One region of the Streptomyces sp. NPDC001732 genome, then DNA from elsewhere that is predicted to be linked to it. Evidence: riboswitches for the same ligand, from Rfam matches in the RefSeq annotation. Region 1 holds a riboswitch; the other holds the start of a gene.
What was found. Region 1 has a riboswitch for S-adenosylmethionine ahead of thrC (threonine synthase). Riboswitches for the same ligand answer to the same signal wherever they lie in the genome.

Region 2: another riboswitch for S-adenosylmethionine. It lies ahead of ACWCXX_RS02480 (aminotransferase class V-fold PLP-dependent enzyme); the one in region 1 lies ahead of thrC (threonine synthase).

The regions. Positions count from the first base shown of each region.
Region 1 is NZ_JBSFFY010000072.1:4,731-8,855, reverse strand. Features, by position in the region: gene ACWCXX_RS35285 (ubiquitin-like small modifier protein 1) at 197-475, opposite strand; gene thrC (threonine synthase) at 507-1,808, opposite strand; SAM riboswitch class I at 1,827-1,954, opposite strand; gene ACWCXX_RS35275 (glucosyl-3-phosphoglycerate synthase) at 2,108-3,070, shown strand; gene ACWCXX_RS35270 (alpha,alpha-trehalose-phosphate synthase (UDP-forming)) at 3,125-4,125, shown strand, end outside.
Region 2 is NZ_JBSFFY010000001.1:593,786-597,910, forward strand. Features, by position in the region: gene trpD (anthranilate phosphoribosyltransferase) at 1-1,063, shown strand, start outside; SAM riboswitch class IV at 1,148-1,265, shown strand; gene ACWCXX_RS02480 (aminotransferase class V-fold PLP-dependent enzyme) at 1,441-2,817, shown strand; gene ACWCXX_RS02485 (Lrp/AsnC family transcriptional regulator) at 2,893-3,174, opposite strand; gene ACWCXX_RS02490 (rhomboid family intramembrane serine protease) at 3,171-3,923, opposite strand; gene ACWCXX_RS02495 (hypothetical protein) at 4,085-4,125, shown strand, end outside.

The DNA.
Region 1 (4,125 bases):
GTCCGGGCACTTTGGCTGCATCTTGTCGTGGCGCGGCGCATTCTCGTATGCGGGCGGCACGGGCAGCTGGGGGGACTTCCCACACTCTACCGCGCTCAACCATGCAGAATTGCCCCCTCCGTTTCAAACCCGAAGAGGTTCGAAACCGGAGAGGGCAATTCCGTTCGGATGGGTCGGCATGCGGCCGGACGGTGTGTCAGCAGCCGCCCGCGACGGCCGGGATGATCGAGATGCCGGCGCCGTCCGGCGTGGCCGTCTCCAGACCGTTCTCGAAGCGCACGTCGTCGTCGTTGACGTACACGTTCACGAAACGGCGCAGCTTGCCCTGGTCGTCCAGGACGCGGGCGGCGATGCCCGGGTGGTTCTTCTCCAGGGACTCGATGACCTGGGAGAGGGTCGTGCCCTCCGCCGGGACCTCGGCCCGGCCGCCCGTGTAGGTGCGGAGAATGGTGGGGATGCGGACCTTGACGCTCATGATGGGGTGGCCTTCCTGGAGTCCCGGGTGGTCAGCTGGTGGCAAGGCCCGCAGCGCGGAACGCGTCCAGGCTGGGGCGGATCGTCGCGGTCGCCTGCGAGGTGGCGGCCACCGCGTCGAGGGTCTTGAGGCCGTCGCCCGTGTTGAGGACGACGGTGGTCAGCGCCGGGTCGATGACCCCGGCCTCGATGAGCTTCTTCGTCACACCGACCGTCACCCCGCCCGCCGTCTCCGCGAAGATGCCCTCGGTGCGGGCCAGCAGCTTGATGGCGTCGACGACCTGCTCGTCGTTCACGTCCTCCACCGCGCCGCCGGTGCGGCGGGCGATGTCCAGGACGTACGGGCCGTCGGCCGGGTTGCCGATCGCGAGGGACTTGGCGATGGTGTTCGGCTTCTGGGGGCGCACGACGTCGTGACCGGCCTTGAAGGCGGCGGAGACCGGGGAGCAGCCCTCGGCCTGGGCGCCGAAGATCTTGTACGGCCGGTCCTCGACGAGACCGAGCTTGATCAGCTCCTGAAGACCCTTGTCGATCTTCGTGAGCTGCGATCCGGACGCGATCGGGACGACGATCTGGTCCGGCAGCCGCCAGCCGAGCTGCTCGCAGATCTCGTACGCCAGCGTCTTGGAGCCCTCGCCGTAGTACGGGCGGAGGTTGACGTTGACGAAGCCCCAGCCCTCGCCGAGCGGGTCGCCGATGAGCTCCGAGCAGAAGCGGTTGACGTCGTCGTAGTTGCCCTCGATGCCGACCAGCTCACCGCCGTACACCGCGGCCATGACGACCTTGCCCTGCTCCAGGTCGTGCGGGATGAACACGCAGGAGCGGAAGCCCGCGCGGGCGGCGGCGGCGCCCACCGCACCGGCGAGGTTGCCGGTGGAGGAGCAGGAGAGGGTGGTGAAGCCGAAGGCGCGGGCGGCCTCGACGGCGATCGCGACGACCCGGTCCTTGAAGGAGTGCGTCGGGTTGCCGGAGTCGTCCTTGACGTACAGGCCGCCGGTGACGCCCAGCTCGCGGGCGAGGTTGTCGGCCTTGACCAGCTTGGTGAAGCCGGGGTTGATGTTGGGCTTGTCCGCGACGTCCGCGGGGACCGGCAGCAGCGGCGCGTAGCGCCAGATGTTGTTCGGGCCGGCCTCGATGCGCTTCTTCAGCTCGTCGGGGGAGCCGCTCGGCAGGTCGTACGCCACTTCGAGCGGTCCGAAACAGGACGCGCAGGCGAAGACGGGGCCGAGGTCGAAACGCTCGCCGCACTCGCGGCAGGAAAGCGCCGCGGCAGGTCCGAGGTCGACGGGGGAAACGGAGGAATCGGTGTTCGCTGCAACGGTCTGCACAGCCATGATGGCGGAGGCCCTTTCTCCTCATCTTCCTTGTGGCGCATTTCGCCACAAGACGGAATTGGCACCTTCCCCACCGTGTCCTCGCGGTCGGCAGGAGGGTTGCCGGGACTTCAACGGGCCGTTCCCTCAGTCCCTCTGGATGAGCTCTTTGGCACCGGATCTTCGATCCGGGCGTTTATTGGCAGATGGACCCCGACATGCGACGGTCATCCGCGTTGTTCAAGACTGTAACCGAAGCATCAGGCTGCCGAGACAGCCGTCCGAACCGCGAGATGGATCACATACAGGGAGTATCGACCGTGCTGGAAGAGGTCGAACGCTGGCTGGCCGGGCGTTCCTGGTCGGCCGCCGACCGTCCGTTGGAGCGTCTGCTGGCAGCCAAGGCCGGGGAACCGCGCCGCAGCAGCGTGAGCGTCGTGCTGCCCGCGCTCGACGAGGAGGCGACGGTCGGTGACATCGTCGCCACGATCCGGCGCGAGCTGATGGAGAAGGTCTCGCTGGTCGACGAGCTGGTGGTGATCGACTCCGGCTCCACGGACGCCACCTCGCAGGTGGCCCGGGAGGCCGGCGCCCGGGTGGTGCACCGCGACGCGATACTCCCCCGGATACCGGCCGTGCCCGGCAAGGGCGAGGTGCTGTGGCGGTCCCTCCTGGTCACCGGCGGCGACATCGTCTGCTTCGTCGACGCCGACCTGAAGGACTTCTCGGCGGACTTCGTCTCCGGCATCGTCGGCCCGCTGCTGACCGATCCGGACGTGCAGTTCGTGAAGGCGATGTACGACCGCCCCTTCGGGGACGGTCCCGGCGGGGCGGCGGCCCAGGGGGGCCGGGTGACCGAGCTGGTGGCCCGCCCGCTGCTCAATCTGCACTGGCCGCAGCTGGCCGGTTTCGTCCAGCCGCTGGGCGGTGAGTACGCCGTGCGCCGCTCCCTGCTCGAACAGCTGCCGTTCCCCGTCGGCTACGGAGTGGAGCTGGGACTGCTGGTCGACGCCCTGCACACGGTGGGGCTGGACGCGCTGGCCCAGGTGGACGTGGGGGTGCGCAAGCACCGGCACCAGGACGGGCAGGCACTGGGCCGAATGGCGGCGGCGATCTACCGGACCGCCCAACTACGCCTGTCCCGGGGCCACTTGGTGCGGCCCGCGCTCACCCAGTTCGAGCGCGGCGCGGACGGCTTCGTACCGCGCACCCATGCCGTGGACACCGAGGAGCGGCCCCCGATGCGGGAGATAGAGGAGTACGTTTCACGCCGCGCGGCCTGATCCGGCCCGACTTCGCACGTTTGGGCGGTTCGCGATCGGGCTAGATTCCGCAACATGGTCTCCGAGCACGATCCCAGGTCCGCTGCCCGGTCCGCCGAGCGGTCCGGCCCCCGCTCCGACACCCGGGTCCTCGTCGCGTCCAACCGCGGCCCGGTGTCGTACACCCTGGGCAAGGACGGATCGCTCGGTGCCAGACGGGGCGGCGGGGGCCTGGTCTCCGGGCTGAGCGCCGTCGAGGACAAGCTGTGGGTGTGCGCCGCGCTCGGCGACGGGGACCGGGAGGCGGTCCGGCGCGGGCTCGGCGAGCCGGGCGTACGGATGCTCGACATCGACGCGGACGTCCACGCGGACGCGTACAACGGCATCGCGAACTCGGTGCTCTGGTTCGTCCACCACATGCTGTACCAGACGCCGCTGGAGCCGGTCTTCGACGCGGAGTTCCGGCGGCAGTGGGCCTCGTTCGAGACCTACAACCGGGCCTTCGCCGAGGCGCTCGCCGAGGAGGCCGGGCGGGGCGCGGCGGTGCTGGTGCAGGACTACCACCTGGCGCTGGTGCCCGGCATGCTCCGCGAGCTCCGCCCGGACCTGCGGATCGGACACTTCTCGCACACCCCGTGGGCGCCCGTCGACTACTTCCGGCTGCTGCCCGACGACGTCGCCGAGCAGTTGCTGCGCGGCATCCTGGGCGCGGACCGGGCCGCCTTCCTGACCTGGCGCTGGGCCGACGCGTTCGTCGACTGCTGCACCCGGATCGTGGGCGGCACCGGCCGGACCGACGTCGGGGTGCACGGCCTCGGCGCGGACGCGGACTTCCTGCGCCGCCGCGCGCACGAGGCGGACGTGGACGAGCGGATGGCCGCACTGCGCGAGCAGACGGGCCCCGGCCGGAGGACGATCGTACGGGTGGACCGGACGGAGCTCTCCAAGAACATCGTGCGCGGCCTGCTGGCCTACCGCGCGCTCCTCGCCGACCGCCCCGAATGGCGCGAGCGAGTGGTCCACGTGGCGTTCGCGTACCCCTCCCGGCAGGACCTCGCGGTGTACCGGGACTACAC
Region 2 (4,125 bases), on a different contig from region 1:
GAACGTTGTGACCCCGATCGGCGGCGACAGCGTGGCGGACCGTTCCTGGCCCGCCCTGCTGAATCCGCTGCTGCGCGGCGAGGACCTCACCGAGGACGACACCGCGTGGGCGATGGACCGCATCATGAGCGGCGAGGCCAGCGACGCGCAGATCGCCGGGTTCACCGTCGCCCTGCGGGCCAAGGGCGAGACGGTCCAGGAGGTGTCCGGCCTGGTGCGCGCCATGTACGAGCACGCCAACACCATCCAGGTACCCGGCCGCACGGTCGACATCGTCGGCACCGGTGGCGACCTCGCCAAGACGGTCAACATCTCCACCATGTCGGCGATCGTCATCGCCGGCACCGGGGCCAAGGTCGTCAAGCACGGCAACCGCGCCTCCTCCTCGGCGAGCGGTTCCTCCGACGTGCTGGAGAAGCTCGGCGTCAACCTGGAGCTCAGCACGCAGCGGGTCGTGGAGGTCGCCGAGGAGGCGGGCATCACCTTCTGCTTCGCGGTGAAGTTCCACCCCGCCCTGCGGTACGCGGCCAGGGCCCGCAAGGAGCTCGGCGCCCCGACCACGTTCAACGTCCTCGGGCCGCTCACCAACCCGGCCAGGGTCCGCGCCCAGGCGGTCGGCGTCGCCGACCTGCGGATGGCGCCCATCGTCGCCGGCGTCCTCGCCCAGCGCGGCAACTCGGCGCTGGTGGTCCGCGGCGACGACGGCCTGGACGAGCTGACGACGACCTCGACCTCGCGGGTCTGGGTGGTCCGGGACCGCACGGTGCGCGAGGAGACCTTCGACCCGCGCGACGTCGGCCTGGAACTGGTCCCGCCGCAGGCGCTGCGCGGCGCCGACGCCTCGTACAACGCGGACGTGGCCCGCCGGGTGCTGGCCGGGGAGCAGGGGGCGGTGCGGGAGGCCGTGCTGCTCAACTCGGCGGCGGCCCTGGTGGCGCTGGACCCGACCGACGCCACGCTGAACGAACAGCTCGCGGCCGGGATGGCGAAGGCGGCCGAGTCCATCGACTCCGGTTCCGCGGCCCGGACGCTGGAGCGCTGGGTGGCGGCCAGCAACGCCTGACCGGGCGGAAACGCGACGCGGGGCGCAGTCCGGATCCTGGACTGCGCCTTGCGCGCGTCCGCGCGTATGGCAAGATGCTGGGCAGGTCATGAGTGACAGCGACTACGGCCCCGGCCCGCTGTCCGGCAACCCTCCGTCCGTGGCGGGGTGCCCCGGGTGAAGACCAGGCCGCAGGCAGCGAGGTCTGCGGCAAGCGCGGGCCCCTCGGCATCTGTGAATGCCAACCCCCGGGGTCCTGGTCCCTAGGGAGTCTCTTGTGAGCACGCGAATGCGATAGGGCCTGTCGGCCCTCTTCCGCACACCTTTTTTCTTCTTCCGCCGCACTGCCGCACGTCTGCCGGTGCGTGCTTTTCGCCTGCCTCTTACGGGAGTTCGCCATGTCTGTCCCCACCGCTGCCATCGACAAGTCGGTTTGTACCTCCCTGCCGGTTCTGGGCCGGGATGTGACGGTTCCGTTGGTCACGGGAGGCGAAGTCACGTACGCCGCCCTCGACTACGCCGCCAGCGCCCCCGCCCTGCAGCGCGTCTGGGACGACGTCGCCGCGTACGCCCCGTACTACGGCAGCGTCCACCGCGGCGCCGGTTACCTCTCCCAGCTCTCCACGGACCTCTTCGAGAACAGCCGTGCCACCGTCGCGGAGTTCCTCGGCTGCCGCGCGGACGACCAGGTGGTCTTCACCCGCTCGACCACCGACTCGCTGAACCTGCTGGCCGCGGCGCTCCCCGCCGACTGCCAGGTCTTCGTCTTCGAGACCGAGCACCACGCCTCGCTGCTGCCGTGGCGCGACGCGCGGGTGACCTACCTGAACGCCCCGCGCACCCCGGCCCAGGCCGTCGAGACGCTGGAGCGGGCCCTGGCCGGGCGCGATCCCCACGGCCCCGCGCTGGTCTGCGTCACCGGCGCCTCCAACGTCACCGGCGAGCTGTGGCCGGTCAAGGAACTGGCGGCCGCCGCACACGCGCACGGTGCCCGGATCGTGCTGGACGCCGCGCAGCTCGCCCCGCACCACCCCGTCGACATCGCCGAGCTGGACGTCGACTGGGTCGCCTTCTCCGGGCACAAGCTGTACGCGCCCTTCGGGTCGGGCGTGCTCGCCGGCCGGGCCGACTGGCTGCGGGAGGCCGACCCCTACCTGGCCGGCGGCGGCGCCTCGCGCAAGGTCGCCCGCCGCCCCGACGGCGGGGTGGACGTCGAGTGGCACACCACGGCCGCCCGGCACGAGGCCGGTTCCCCCAACGTCATCGGCGCGTACTCCATCGCCTCCGCCTGCAGGGCGCTGAACGAGGCGGGCTTCGACGCGCTGGTCGCCCGGGAGCAGCACCTCGTCGCCGCGGTGCGGGCCGGTCTCGCCGAGGTCCCCCGGGTGAAGGTGCTCTCGCTGTTCGGCGACGACGCCCCGCGGGTCGGGGTCATCTCCTTCGTGGTGGAGGGCTGGAACAGCTCGCACTTCGCCGCCGCGCTCTCCGCCGAGTACGGCATCGGCGTCCGCGACGGACTGTTCTGCGCCCACCCCCTGGTCCGCACCCTGCTGGGCGGCGACCCGCAGGAGGTCGGCGAGTGCGGCGCGCCCGAGGCCGAGCCGGGCGAGAGGTCGCTCAACGCGATCCGGGTGAGCTTCGGCGCCGGTACGCCGGACGAGCACATCGAGCGCTTCGTCCGCGCGGTCAAGGAGCTGGTGAGCGAGGGCGCCCAGTGGAAGTACCGCACCGAGGGCGGCCGCTGCGTCCCGGACCGGGGCACCGCGCAGCACTGACCGGCACACAGCACTTCGGCGGGGGACGGGCCCGGCCCGTCCCCCGCCGAAGTGTCACGCGGTGGTGGTGCGCACCTACGCGTCGAGGCCGATGGCGAAGGCCGCCTCCAGGTCGTGCTGCGAGTACGTACGGAACGCCACGTGGGTGTCGGTCGCCTCGACACCGGGGATCTTGCTGATCCGGCCCGGGATGACGTCCGCCAGATCGTCGTGCCTGGCCACCCGGACCATGGCGATCAGGTCGTACGTACCGGTGACCGAGAAGACCTCGCTGACGCTGTCCAGCGCGGCGATGGACTCGGCGATCTCGGGAATCCGGTCCACGCTGGTTTTGATGAGCACGATCGCGGTGATCACGGCTGGCTTTCTCCCTCGGTGGCCGCGGCTGGTGTCTTCACTCTATCCGTACGCCGACCACGCCCCCAGGCGTAGAGGAAGCCGAGGGCGAAGCCCACCACATGGGCCAGATAGGCCACCCCCGGCCCCCCGCTGCCCGCGCCCTGGACCGCGAGCCACTGCAGGACGAACCAGAAGACCAGCACGATCCAGGCGGGGAACCGCAGCGGCAGGAAGAAGAGGAACGGGAACAGACTGGTCACCCGGGCCCGGGGGAACAGGTACAGGAACGCCCCGAGCACGGCCGAGATCGCCCCCGACGCGCCGACGAGCGTCTGGTCGGACGTGGCGTGCGCGGCCGCGTAGGCGACCAGGGCGAGATAGCCGCAGACGATGTAGAAGAAGGTGAACCCGACCCGGCCCATGCGTTCCTCGGTCATCGCCCCGAACACGTAGAGGAAGAGCATATTGCCGAGCAGGTGCACCCAGCTGCCGTGCACGAAGAGGGCGGTGAGCGGGGTGAGCAGGACGCGCGCCGGGCCGTCCCACAGCTCGCCCGGGATCACGCCCCAGCGCTCGAAGTAGCCGGCCTGGGCGGCGAGCCGGGCGTCGGGGGTGCCGGGGACCGGGTTGAAGCCGGACAGCGGACTGATCAAGAAGATCAGGAAGCACGCCGCGATCAGGGCATGGGTCACCGGCGAGCCGCCCAGGGCGGCCGTCCGCAGGAATCCGCCGGCCGGCCTGTCGGTCGCAGCTCGCCGATCGATCATGAACAGAGCATGACGCAAGCGGAGGGAACGGGACAGACCGCCTCGCCGTGTCGGGCGGACACGGCGAGGCCGTAGGGTTACGGCAGGACATCCGCAGTTCGACGGCGCACCGCGAGATCCTTGAAGCAGCGGCACGAGGCTCGACGAAAGAGGACGCAACGATGACGACGGTTCCCCAGCCGACCGACGGGACCCGCTGGCG